Linked DNA regions of Cecembia calidifontis. The protein of the gene in region 1 interacts with the protein of each later gene in a pairwise test. Links are inferred from orthologs where the notes say so. Each region holds a gene or a part of one and is shown in the gene's direction. Other genes may lie near its edges.

Region 1 (8,518 bases):
TGGCACACCAAGATTGGAGGATTTCCCCTGTCCTGTCACAGCTATTGTCATTGCCAAGGATGATCTGAATTTTATCTTTGGGATAAATCAATTGCTCAAGAGCAGCTAAAGCTTGAGGTAAATTCTTTTCTTCATTCCTACAGGGTATCAAAATGCTTACGGATGGCCATTCTTTCCCAAAAAGCTTTTTCCCCCCATAATTTTTGAAATTTATGTTTAGCAAAATCAAAAGAATCGCATCCTGGATCAGGAGAAGCACCACAATAAGAATGGACAAAATAAGAATCATAATTTGGCTGTTTCAAAACCTTGATCATTCACAAAGTCAAGATAATCAGGCAATACAGCTTTGATAACTTTTTCGGTTTTTTGCTGGTCATGAAAGAGAATGATGGAGCCCTTTTTAGTATGCTCTTTGGTTTTTGAAAGACATTTACCAGGACTTTGTCCAGGGTCATAATCTCCTGAAATCACATCCCACAATACCACTTGGTAATGCTTACTGACTTCCTTAAACTGCCTTCTGGTAATTTTCCCATAAGGAGGCCTGAAAATACTTGGACTGAAGCCTGTTCTATTGCGGATTTCATCCTGGCAAAGCCGGATTTCTTCAAAATATTTTTGGTCAGGTGTCCCAAAACCATCCACATGATGATAGGTATGGTTCCCGATAGCATGGCCTGATTCATAAACCGACTTCGCTAATTCAGGAAACTTACCCACATTGTCCCCTACCATAAAAAAAGTTGCGGTCATTCCTCTTTTTGCCAATTCCTCAAGGACAAAATCTGTAATACCCGGTACCGGCCCATCATCAAATGTAAGGTACACCTTTCTATGTTCCCTAGATTTGTGCCAAACCATTTCATCAAAAATCTTTGGAACAAAGGAAGGAATATGATGCAACCAAACCATATTTATTGAAACCTTATTGTAAGAAGGGTGATATCATCTCTTTGTTCAGCTCCTTTTGAAAAATCTCCCATTTCCTGGAAAAACATATCATGGAACCGCTTAGGCGCCATACAGTTCTTGCTCTTAATAAATTGATGAAAACGCTGGTCTCCATACTCTTCCTCCTGAACATTGATGCTCTCTGTAAGGCCATCCGTGTAAAGATGAATGGTGAAACCCTTTAAGAATTCTCTTTTCCCTACTTCTATGAAAGGCAAAACTTCAAAAGCTCCTAAAATAGTGGTACCTGCACCAAGCAACTCTGTTCGATTTTCTCCCTCCCAGCAGAGTACAGGTGGATTGTGGCCTGCATTTACGTAGACCAGTTCCCTGCTTTTATAATTGTAATAGCCAAGAAAAAATGTGATAAACCGCTCCCCTTTCGTGTTTTCAAAAATGGTATAATTCAATTGTTCCACTACCATTTTCAGATCAGAGGTGCTGCGCAACAAAGTCCGCAATGCAGCCTGGAAATTGGACATCAAAAGCGCGGCAGGCATTCCTTTCCCGGAGACATCCGCAATACAGAAGAAAACTTCATCTTCTGACTTTTGTATCAGGTCATAATAATCCCCTCCTACTGTAGAATGGGGAACATAGGTTACTTTGGCTGCCAGTCTGGGCGTATTGGGCAAGATGGATGGAAGCAGCATACGCTGTACATTGGATGCAATTTCCACTTCCCTCTTGAGCCTTTCCTGTTCCAATTGCTTTTTGGCAAACTTTTTATTTTCCAATGCTACTACTAGGATATTGGCCAAGGCTTGGGTAAAATCCAGGTCCAGTTCCTCCTCTTCTGACTTTTTTTTAAGAAATAATACGGCCAATAACTTTTCCTTGTGATAAACAGGAAGATAGCTTTCCAGCTCGGCAAATGAATATTCCTTACCCACCTCTAATTTTAATTCACCCGTTTCCTTACTGTAATGGATATTCCCGAAAGGGATATGCTCGGGGACCCTGTTTTTCAGCCCATGACTGATCATCTTGTCATATCGCTCTTCCTGCACCATATAAAGCAAGATAGATTTGATATTCAAATGCACCAAGCAGGTAAACTTAAAAATATCCAATAGCACCGAGGCAGGCTTATTTTCATTGATCGCCTGGGTGATCTCCAAAAGGGATTTCAGCTCTAGTTCTTTCTTACGATATTTTACAGTCTGAATACTCATGCGGTTACAATCGGCCGTTATGGGCCATTAGCCCTTTTTTGGTAGCTAAAAAAAACATCCCTTTACCTTCGTCCTTAATGCTGTCTAAATCAAATATTTCATCATCTGGACCTTTTAGACACTTTATAAATGCTTTCTTGTACAGCGAATCCAAGACGGATAGGAGTTGTTCATCTTCCCAACCCATAGTCTCTTTGAGGTAATCAAAATGTTGCACAAAATACAATTCATCCAAAAGATCAAACTCTTCGTCGGTCATGTCCATCTTATTACAGCCCTAAAATTAACTGAATTAAGAGGATTTTCTTCCCTTCCACTCAAATTTTCCAAATAATGCCTTTACACCTACTGCAATCACATAAAATGGGTGCAAAAAGCTGGAACCAAGATAAGCTGAAAAGGATTGTTTCAATCCGAAATGATTTAAAATGGCTCCCAAAGTACCCATTTCAAATGCAATTTTCATTCCCCAGATATACAAAAACAATACCAATCCCAACCATCCTTGAAGAAGCAATCCCCAACTTGAAATAAAAATTAATTGGACCAGGAAGGGAACCATTGTAAATCCAACATGGGGAATATCACCCTTGTGAAGATTCCATTTTGAAGCCCATCTTGACCTTTGGCTGAGCAGCCTGTTCCAGCTTTTTTCAGCCTTGGTCAACACAATGTTATTTTTATGGTAAATACAGGAATCTTCCCCGAATTTTTGAACTATCTTTTTCAACAAAAATTCATCATCGCCGGATAGATGATGCCGGTTATCCTCATAGCCATTGACGGAAAAAAAAGCGTTTTTCCGATAAGCCAAATTGGCAGCACTGCACATTATTGGGCTTTTCAACTGAAAACCCAATCGCGTCACAGCCAGGATACTTGCCCATTCGATTTGTTGAAATTGTTGTAAAAAGTTTTCTTTCTCCCTACTTATCACAGGACCGGCCACTAATTGAACCGATTCAGAGGCAAAGGATTGTAAAAAAACCTCCACCCAATCTTCTGGTAAAAGACAATCTGCATCAGTGGTCAAAATAAGCTCACCGGAAGCATGATTTATCCCGGTTTCTATCGCTGCCTTTTTCCCTATACCCTGTGAAACCAAAATCAAAAATTGTAGATCCAAATCTTGGTTTTTCCTCGTATAACGTGCCAATAATTCCCTTCCTTCATCCGTACTGTGGTCATCAACAAATATCACTTGAAGCGGCCTGTGGTTCAAGCGAAGGATGGACTGAAAAACAGCTTCCAGATTCTGTGATTCATTTCTAAAGGGCAAAAGGACAGTTACCGACTTTTCACTAACCTTGGTAGAATCTGGGGTATTTGATTGCAACCAGCCATGTTTCAGCCATTTGAGAAGGCCTGCATAAAGTATTGGAAACAACAGGTAAACAGTTACCATGATTTCGATTATCTTGCGGTGATGAGTAAAGAAGGAAAAAAAGCGACAAAGGAAAAAATTATTTTAGGAATAGACCCGGGTACCAATATCATGGGCTATGGATTGATTTTGGTTGAAGGGAATAAATATAGCCTTATCCAATTTGGGGTGATACACCTTAAAAAATACAGTGGCCATGAACTGAAACTGAAGAAAATTTTTGAGCGCATTACCGGATTGATTGACGAATATCACCCGGATGCGGTTGCTTTAGAGGCCCCTTTTTATGGAGAAAACGTCCAATCCATGTTGAAACTTGGCAGGGCACAAGGTGTGGCGATGGCAGCGGCCTTAGCAAGGGAAATTCCTATCGCCGAATATTCACCCAAAAAAGTGAAGCAATCCGTCACCGGAAATGGAAACTCCTCCAAAGAACAGGTGGCAGAAATGCTAAAGACGCTGTTACATATCAAGGAAATCCCTAAATTATTGGATGCCACCGATGCTTTGGCAGTAGCCCTCTGCCATCATTTTCATGATGGGCGCCTGCAGACTAGGGGAAGGTCTGCAGGCTGGAAAGCTTTTTTGGAGGAAAACCCGAACAGGATCAAAGGTTAGAATGATTTACCCACAGAGATTTTAAATACCCTGTTCTTCACGTTCTGATCAAAATAATTGAGACTTAGCAAACCTAAATCATAAGACAGCTGAACATTCAGATCATAAGGCAATTTTACTCCGGCACCGATTACTGCAGCTAAATCATAACCCCTGAGGACACCAGTGTTTTTGGAATTAAAGTCTCCTTCTTTGTAGTTTCTGGATAAGGTCAATGATCCTTGAGGCCCTGCAAAAACATTAAAAACATCCTCAAAATGATACTTTACCAGAACCGGAATATCTAGATAATTTACATTTTCTTTGATCTCCAGGCTGTTTGATTTAAATCCTTTTTGGGAATAGAAAATACCCGGTTCAATGCTGAAATCTGAGTTAAATTCATATCCGTAATAAGCGCCAAGGTGCATCCCAATTCTGGATTGAAAATCAAAACCCTGAAAATTGGAGATATTGGCCCCGGCCCTTACACCAAATTGTGCAAAAACCTCAGAGGATGCTGTTATGATAAGCATTAAAGAAATGAAAATGATTTTTTTCATAGGTCGGTATTTTTTAAGGTTTAAGTTCGCTGACATTCAGAAAAGATGTTGAACTCCACTTTTCTCAAAAGAAAGGCCAAAGTAAAAGAATGATTGCTTAACTTGGATAAGAAGAGTCGATTTTCTTTTGCAGTTTTTCGTCAACAACAAAGAGAACCAGCCTATTGGAATCCAAAGAGAAATCGCATATTTTTAACTAATTCCTTTGAATTGATAAACCTGTGCTATGAAAAAACTAAATTCTCTGTCCTTTTTTGTTTTTATGATCACTGTTAGTTGGCTTGGTTTTTCCTGTTCCAATTCAACTACCGAAATGAGCTTTGACTCAAGCAAACTTAGAAGGGCATCTTCCGATGAAATTGAAAAGGTTGTTGAAGCAATAATTCTGGCCAAAGATGGAGATATCATAGAAATTCCAGAAGGTTTTTACAGTTTTAAAACCCAACTGATCCTGGACAACAAAAACAATATCCAGATCAAAGGTCAGGGTATGGACAAAACAGTACTGTCCTTTAGGGAGCTAAAAACCGGAGGGGAAGGGGTCAAATTGGTGGGTAATGATATCCTAATCCAGGATTTGAGTATTGAAGATGCTCCTGGAGACGGGGTAAAAAGCCAACATTCAGATGGTGTGACCTTCAGAAGGATCAATGTTACCTGGACCAATGGTGACAAATCTAAAAATGGCACATATGCCATCTATCCGGTACAATGCAAAAATGTAGTAATTGATGAATGCATAGCTTCCCATTCCAAAGATGCGGGAATTTATGTAGGTCAGTCCGAAAACATCATAGTGAAAAATTCACTGGCCTTCGGAAATGTGGCAGGAATTGAAATAGAAAACTGTGATAATGCTGAAGTTTTTGGAAACACCGCAAGAGACAACGCAGGAGGTATCTTGGTATTTAACCTACCCGGACTGCCGAAATCAGACGGAAGAGGGACAAAAATTTATGACAACAGCGTTTTTTCCAATAACCACATCAATTTTGCCACCCCACTGGGGGAAGATCCCAATGGCAATACCGTCACAATGATCCCTCCAGGATCCGGAATTATTCTTTTGGCGGCCAAAGATGTGGAAATTTACAATAACCGGATCCATAAGAACAAAACAGTGGGTATAGCCATAGCCAACTATCATATCACTGGCTTCCCTATGGATGCCCCTGACTGGTCTCCGTTTACCTCTAATGTCTATATCCACAGCAATGACTACAAAAGAACCTGGAGATTTCCCGATCTCAGTAAAGAGTTTGGACAATTGATTTCCGTTTACAATGCCCATGGAAAGGGCAAAACACAGGATATTATTTATGATGGTTTTTTTGATAAATCCCTAGGTTCAACTATTCAATCCAACCCTATGAATATTTGTTTGCAGGAAGACGCAATCAAAAGCCTTCACTTCACACTTTTTGACCTATGGGAAGGAGAAGAAAACATCAAAGCCAGCAAAGATTACAGCCCATTTGTCTGTAAAACCGAAGTTATCACAGATGTAAAACACCTTACCAGCCGCTAAAACCATGTGGAATAAATCAGCTTTTTTATTCTTTTCTGTCTGTATTGTGACCCTATTGGGCTGTTCCTCAAAAGAACCCATACAGGAAGTTCTTTGGGATGCGTCTCAAATCAGAGATATCGAATTACCCCCCAAAAAAATCCAAGAAATAAGCTTAGATGCAATACCTTTTGAAAAATTATCGGATTATGGCCTTTTCCAAGGCATCCTTAGAAATTTAGAGCCAAATGAAGGGGTATTACCTTATGAACCGGCCTCCTCTCTTTTTACGGATTATGCTTTCAAATCAAGATTTATCTGGATGCCGAAAGGTAGCTCCGCATTCATCAATAATGATACGGAGGGAACAATTGAATTTCCAGACAATACCATTTTGATTAAGAATTTTTATTATCCAATTGATTTCTCAGAACCTGAAAATGTTAAAAGAATTGTAGAAACCCGGCTAATGGTCAAACAAAACGGGGCTTGGGAAGCCTATCCATATATCTGGAAAGACGACCAAAGCGATGCAATCTACAAAGTAGCCGGTGCAGAAAAAACAGTCCATTGGAAAGACAAAAATGGAGATCAACAAGTGATCAACTACTTGGTTCCCAACAAAAACCAATGCAAAAGCTGCCACAATTCCCATGAAACAATGACTCCAATCGGAGTAAAAACCAAGCATTTAAATCATGCTATTGAATTTGGGGATGGGAAAAAAAATCAACTTGTCAAATGGCAAGAATATGGTTATCTCAAGGAACTTAAAGAATTGTCCCTTTATCCCGTAATGGCCAATTACCAAGATGAAAAAATTGACCTGGAGCTGAGAGCTAAAGCTTATCTTGATATCAACTGTGGGCATTGCCATCGGCAGGAAGGACCCGCAAGTACCTCCGGGCTTTTCCTGAACTATGAAGAAACAGATCCCCTCAGATTAGGAATTTACAAAACACCGGTGGCAGCCGGATTTGGGGCCGGCAGTTTTAAATTTGATATTGTCCCCGGAAAAGCCAACGAGTCTATTTTGACTTATAGGATGGAAACCAATAAGGTGGGAGCTGCCATGCCGGAAATCGGCAGGGTCACAACCCACCAAGAAGGCCTGGCATTGATCAAAGATTGGATCAATGCCATGAAGCCTTAATATGGTGGAATTCTCAAACTTTTAGAAGGTATATCCTAACGATATCTGAAAACCTCTGTTAAACACATCTACATTGCTGTTTTTGAAAACAGGGCTTAGTCCATAATTGTAGGTGCCTTGGACATTTAGGCCTTTGGGTAAGTTATAGCCTATTCCCAGAACCATGCCAAAGTCCCTTTCCCTTACATTATCGGTATCAAAGCTGATCGTGGACCCAAAAAGATCCCCCTCAAATGTTGAGGAAGTCAAAAAAGAAGCTTGAGGCCCTCCAAAAACATTTAATCCTTCTGTAAGGTGTAGCCTGAGCAAAACAGGGATGTCCACATAGTTCAAGACAGCCCGAGAATTGACAAAATCATTATTCCGGGTTCCTTTCACAGAATAATAAACACCCGGCTCCAATGCGATCACACTGCCAAAATAAAAGGAATTGTACAACCCCGCATGAAAACCGGTTCTTTGAGAATAATCATCCTCAGCAATATCGCCTCCCCCAAATGTAGAAAAATTGACACCACCCCTGACACCAAAACCGCCCCTATCTCTCTGACTACTCTGAGCATGGGAAATAGAAACTGAAATGATCATTGTCAACACAATCAAACTTAACTTTTTCATAAGAAATAATAATTGGTTCGGGCTGGTTAAAACCAATTCCATGCCAAGAAGGAATTACCAGGTGTTATTCAACTATTTTTATAAAAATTTCACCAGTATTTAGTTTAAATTACCACCTTATCCACATAGCTTGAGTTAAGGATACCTAGGGCTCCCATATATTTCATTTCAAATTTTACCGTATCTCCAACCTGGTAATTTTTTGGATTTTCACCCAGATTCAATATCAGCATATCGGAACTTGCACCTAAAATTTCAAATTCCCCATCTTCAGGAATCAGGTACTTTGGGTCGACATCCAGTAATCCTATATCCAAAATTGCCCTATAAGAAGTCCTTCCATATAAAGACTCATCTATCACGGTCATTTCACCCTGAGGATTGGCTGCAAGCATACCGATTGGTAACATAGGCTTTTCCTGCATTTCAATGATTTCTGCAAATAATTCAAAAACATCTCCATGCATACCTTCAATGATTTTTTCCTCAAAAAGATCAACCCCAAAATACAAGGTTTCCCCAACCCTAAAATGATTTACTCCTTTAGGCAATTGCTGATGAAGCATC
Region 2 (4,923 bases), 2.7 Mb from region 1 along the record:
TTTTAAAAATGGCAACCAATATCGTTTATGTTACTACATTTGATGACAGAAGGGCTGCCAGCCAAAATATCAACGCTCTTTTTAGCAAGGAGGCGAAAGAAAAAGCGGCCAATGACCCTTCATTGTATTTTTTGAGGAGTGCAGACGAGTTTGCGCTTGGACAGGAGGTTTTGTACCTGTTTGGCAACAATGAAGAAGAGCTGATTCAAAACCTAAGGGCAAATAAAAATAAAATACAGAACCTTTTTCATGTGAGAGAAAGGGACAGGTTAAACAAATTACTGCTCAACAGGAAAAATTCAGCTGCAAAAATGGCCGGTGAAAAGCTGGGCTTAGGTGTCAATGTGCCGGCTTCCTATCAGATTGCCAAAGCTGAGAGTGATTTTTTGTGGCTGAGGCAGCCTACACCCCGTTCTGACAGACCAGATATCAGCCTGTTTTTTTACGAGACAGATTATGTGTCTGAAGATCAGGTCTTTCCCCAATCTATTCTGGAGCTGAGGGAAAAAATTACAAAAATGCATATTTATGGAAACCCCTCAAACAGAAATTCTTATCTCGTTACAGAGCGGGTTGATCCCACTCCGGTATTTAGTAATTTCAAGATAAACAATAATTTTGCAGTCGAAATCCGCGGAGGATGGAAAACCAATAACCTTAGCATGGGTGGCTCATTCCTGGGTTATGTGATTGTGGATGATAAAAAAGGGAAACTTTATTACATGGAAGGATTCGTTTATTATCCCAATGAAGCCCATAGAGAATCTATCCGGGAGATCGAAACTATTTTGTTAGCAACGGAAGTGCTTCCCAAACCGGAATCTTCCAGCTGATATCATTTAACAAACAAACCTATATGGCCATTAAAATCCGTAAAGAGGATGCACTGAACTATCATGTGCAAGGGAAACCCGGTAAAATTGAAGTAGTACCTACCAAACCGCTTTCCAGTCAGTTAGATCTCGCACTTGCTTACTCCCCAGGGGTGGCAGAACCTTGTAAAGAGATCGCCAATGATAAAGAAAACGTCTATAAATATACAGCCAAGGGTAATTTGGTGGCGGTAATTTCGAATGGCACCGCAGTTTTGGGACTGGGAGATATTGGTCCAGAGGCATCAAAGCCGGTGATGGAAGGAAAAGGTGTATTATTCAAGAAGTTTGCCGGCATCGATGTCTTTGATATTGAAATTGACGAAAAGGATCCGCACAAGCTGATCCAGATAATTAAGTCGCTGGAGCCTACCTTTGGAGGGGTTAACCTGGAAGATATAAAAGCTCCTGAGTGCTTTTTGATCGAGGAAACCTTGAAAAGGGAAATGAAGATTCCTTTGATGCACGATGACCAGCATGGGACCGCTATCATTTCAGGTGCAGCCTTGATCAACGCGCTTGAAATTGTAGGGAAAAAGATAGATGAGATCCAATTGGTGGTCAATGGAGCGGGAGCTTCGGCGGTTTCCTGCACCAAATTCTATATGAGTCTTGGGGTGAGAAGGGAGAACATCGTGATGTGCGACAAAGAAGGAGCCATCAGGATGGACCGTCCAAATTTGGATGAGATCAAAAAGGAATTTGCAACCCATAAAGATGTTCATACCTTAACAGAGGCGCTTGAAGGAGCCGATGTTTTTCTGGGGCTTTCTGCGGGGAATATAGTTTCTCCTGAGCAGATCTTAAAGATGGCACCGAACCCAATTGTTTTTGCGCTTGCCAATCCAGATCCTGAAATCGCTTATGATTTGGCAATGGCTACGCGTGATGACCTGATCATGGCTACGGGGAGGTCCGACTATCCTAATCAGGTCAATAATGTATTGGGCTTTCCTTATATTTTCAGAGGTGCATTGGACGTTAGGGCTACCACCATCAACGAGGAAATGAAATTAGCTGCTGCGAAAGCCATTGCAGCCCTTGCCAAAGAACCTGTCCCTGAAATAGTAAATAAGGCCTATGGCGATACGCAAATGGCCTTTGGCAGATTTTATCTGATTCCAAAACCTCTTGATCCAAGATTGATAACTACTATTGCCCCAGCAGTAGCCAGGGCTGCCATGGAATCAGGGGTTGCAAAATATGTAATTACGGATTGGGATGCATATAATCTTGAGCTTCAGGAAAGAATTGGCATTGACCAAAGGCTGATGCTTAGGGTTGTAACAAGAGCCAAGAAAGATCCTAAGCGAGTGGTATTCGCTGAAGCAGACAATGTTAAAATCCTGAAAGCCGCCCAAATTCTAAGGGATGAACGTGTGGCTATTCCGATTCTTTTGGGTAGAAAAGAAAAAATTGATGAGATCATTGAAGCAAATAAGCTGGATTTGTCTGGAGTTACCATTGTAGATCCTTATGAAGATGAAGAAAGACTGAGGCGCTTTGGAAACATTCTGTTTGAAAAAAGGAAGAGAAAAGGACTTACTCCCCAGGATTGCTATAGGTTGATGAAGGACAGGAACTATTTTGGTTCTATGATGGTGGAGCTGGGAGAAGCAGATGCCTTGATTTCAGGCCTTACAAAAGATTATCCAAAGACCATTCTTCCAGCACTTCATGTGATCGGAGTGAAAAAAGGCATTGACCGTGTAGCAGGTATGTATATCATGAATACAGACCGTGGTCCTTTCTTCTTTTCCGATACCACAGTGAACGTAAACCCTACAGCGGAACAGCTGGTTGAAATCATTGGGCTAACAGCGGAAGGAGTAAAGTTCTTTGATATTGAACCTAAAATCGCTGTTCTTTCCTATTCCAATTTTGGTTCAGCAAAAGGGGAAGTTGCGGCCAAAACAGCAAAAGCAACAGCATTGGCAAAGGCAAAATATCCAAATCTTATCATAGAAGGTGAAATGCAGGCCAATGTAGCCTTGAACGAGGAGATCCAGGAGGAAAACTATCCGTTCAGTGCACTGATCGGAAACAAGGCAAATACCTTGATTTTCCCAGATCTTAGTTCCGGTAATATCGCTTATAAATTGCTGTCAGAACTTGGACATGCCGAAGCAATTGGTCCTGTTCTTTTGGGAATGAATAAGCCAGTGCATATATTACAGCTTGGAAGCTCCATCAGAGAAATCGTTAATATGGTAGCCATAGCGGTGGTGGATGCGCAAATGAAAGAAAAATTATGATTGCATACCTAAAAGGAAAGCTGGTTTACAAAGACCCAACTTATGTACTTATTGAAGTAGGGGGTATTGGGTATCATGTAAAAATTTCCTTGCAGACTTATTCAAAAATAAAAGATGAGGAGCATATTATGCTCCTCACTTATTTGCATATCAAAGAAGATGCCCACACCCTTTATGGATTCAAAGAGGAGAATGAAAAGAGACTTTTTTTGCATTTGATTTCCATCTCAGGGGTTGGCCCTAATACCGGATTGATGATCCTTTCTTCCCTGAGTTCTGAAGAATTGGAAAGTGCTATTGTACAGGAGGATTTCCGTACCATCCAAAATGTAAAGGGGGTCGGTGCAAAAACGGCTCAGCGGATTGTACTCGAATTGAAGGATAAAGTTAGAAAAGATACACTGTTAGAACATGGTCAGACGGCAGTAGGCTTTGTCCAATCAAACAATAAAATCAGAGAAGAAGCGTTACAGGCTTTGATTACTTTAGGTTTTCCAAAAGCTACTGCTGAAAAAAACATTGCCGCGGTATTGAAAAAAACAGGTTCAGAAATTTCTTTAGAAGAATTAATTAAAGCATCTTTAAAGGCACCTTAATCAACAATTTAAATCTTTGGTCTTTTGCTTGGGCGTCAATTTTTTTTCAAAGATTCCATCTTAAAGTTTGCATCAGTTTTTTTGCTGTTGCTGTGTTTTATTTTACCCTCCTTGGAATCCTTTGCACAGGAGACTGTTATAGATACCTTGACAGTAAGTAGGCTGGACTCTCTCAACAAAAGGAGGATATCACCGTCTTTCTTACTTTGGCCAAGCCTTAGGACAAATCCTCTTTTTCCCAACCAAAATCCGTATAGGCCGCAATATTCGCCATTTTATCCTTCGCCTTCACTAAGGCAAAATATCAGAGTGGAAATGGATTCCACTTTGAAGTATAGGATTCAGGATGAGCTGGACTCTGCTTCTTTAACTCCTGGAGTAATCTATGATTTTGATGAGTTTTCAAAAATTCAGGAATTCAAAGTCAGGCAGGAGTATTGGAGAACCAGGTCGAGAGGGATGGATGGAGAAAGTCCCGTAACGGGAAGAGATATTTCGATTCCATTTACCAGTTCTCCTCAGTTTGACAGGATTTTTGGAGGAGATGAAATTACACTGGTACCTACAGGTTTTGTCAACCTGGATCTTGGAGCCATTTTCAGAAGAATAGACAATCCGGCTATCCCTATCAGGCAGCAACAAAACGGCAATTTTAATTTCAATCAGCAGATCCAAATGGCAGTTAATGGCAGTTTGGGTCAGAAGATGCGAATGGCAGCCAACTTTGACTCCAACAACTCTTTTGACTTTCAGAATCAGTTGAAGGTAGAATACCAGGGCTTCAAGGAAGATATCATCAAATCTATAGAGATAGGGAATGTCAGCATGCCTGTGCAAAACAGTCTGATTCATGGAGCCCAGAATTTATTTGGTGTAAAGACCCAGATGCAGTTCGGTAACCTTTTTGTCACCTCTGTGGCTTCTACCCAGCGTGGAAGGAGAGATGAGCTTGTCATTGAGGCTGGAGGACAGGGTAGGATGTTTGAAATCCAGGGTTCCAATTATGATGAGAACAGACACTTTTTTTTGGCCCACTTTTTTAGAGACAATTATGAGCGCTGGCTAAGGGGTATACCTCAGATTCTTTCCGGAGTAAATATCACCCGGGTGGAGGTTTACATCATGAACAGGGCCAATAATACCGAGACATTAAGGAATTTTGTTTCCTTTATGGATTTGGGCGAAGGGACCCGGATTTTT

Evidence for each region. The genes of interacting proteins can lie anywhere in the genome.
Region 2: the proteins of ruvC (region 1) and ruvA interact in binary tests that used the Escherichia coli proteins (3 or more experiments, as listed by UniProt). The link is inferred for Cecembia calidifontis from one-to-one orthologs.

The regions. Positions count from the first base shown.
Region 1 is NZ_SGXG01000001.1:4,557,099-4,565,616, forward strand. What follows is about bases 2,492-5,343. They hold ruvC (crossover junction endodeoxyribonuclease RuvC), read left to right. Parts: upstream 2,492-3,555; coding sequence 3,556-4,131; downstream 4,132-5,343. Other genes in these bases: BC751_RS19700 (glycosyltransferase), read right to left, coding at 2,492-3,534; BC751_RS19710 (porin family protein), read right to left, coding at 4,128-4,673; BC751_RS19715 (parallel beta-helix domain-containing protein), read left to right, coding at 4,900-5,343. Outside these bases: BC751_RS19680 (glycosyltransferase), read right to left, coding at 1-289; BC751_RS19685 (polysaccharide deacetylase family protein), read right to left, coding at 286-915; BC751_RS19690 (PP2C family protein-serine/threonine phosphatase), read right to left, coding at 918-2,129; BC751_RS19695 (hypothetical protein), read right to left, coding at 2,134-2,388; more of BC751_RS19700, read right to left, coding at 2,422-2,491; more of BC751_RS19715, read left to right, coding at 5,344-6,201; BC751_RS19720 (SO2930 family diheme c-type cytochrome), read left to right, coding at 6,206-7,333; BC751_RS19725 (porin family protein), read right to left, coding at 7,355-7,951; BC751_RS19730 (alanine racemase), read right to left, coding at 8,056-8,518.
Region 2 is NZ_SGXG01000001.1:1,903,340-1,908,262, forward strand. Bases 1,924-4,923 are described here. They hold ruvA (Holliday junction branch migration protein RuvA), read left to right. Parts: upstream 1,924-3,123; coding sequence 3,124-3,723; downstream 3,724-4,923. Other genes in these bases: BC751_RS08370 (NADP-dependent malic enzyme), read left to right, coding at 1,924-3,127; sov (T9SS outer membrane translocon Sov/SprA), read left to right, coding at 3,805-4,923. Outside these bases: BC751_RS08365 (DUF4837 family protein), read left to right, coding at 1-833; more of BC751_RS08370, read left to right, coding at 857-1,923. UniProt on the Escherichia coli protein: The RuvA-RuvB-RuvC complex processes Holliday junction (HJ) DNA during genetic recombination and DNA repair.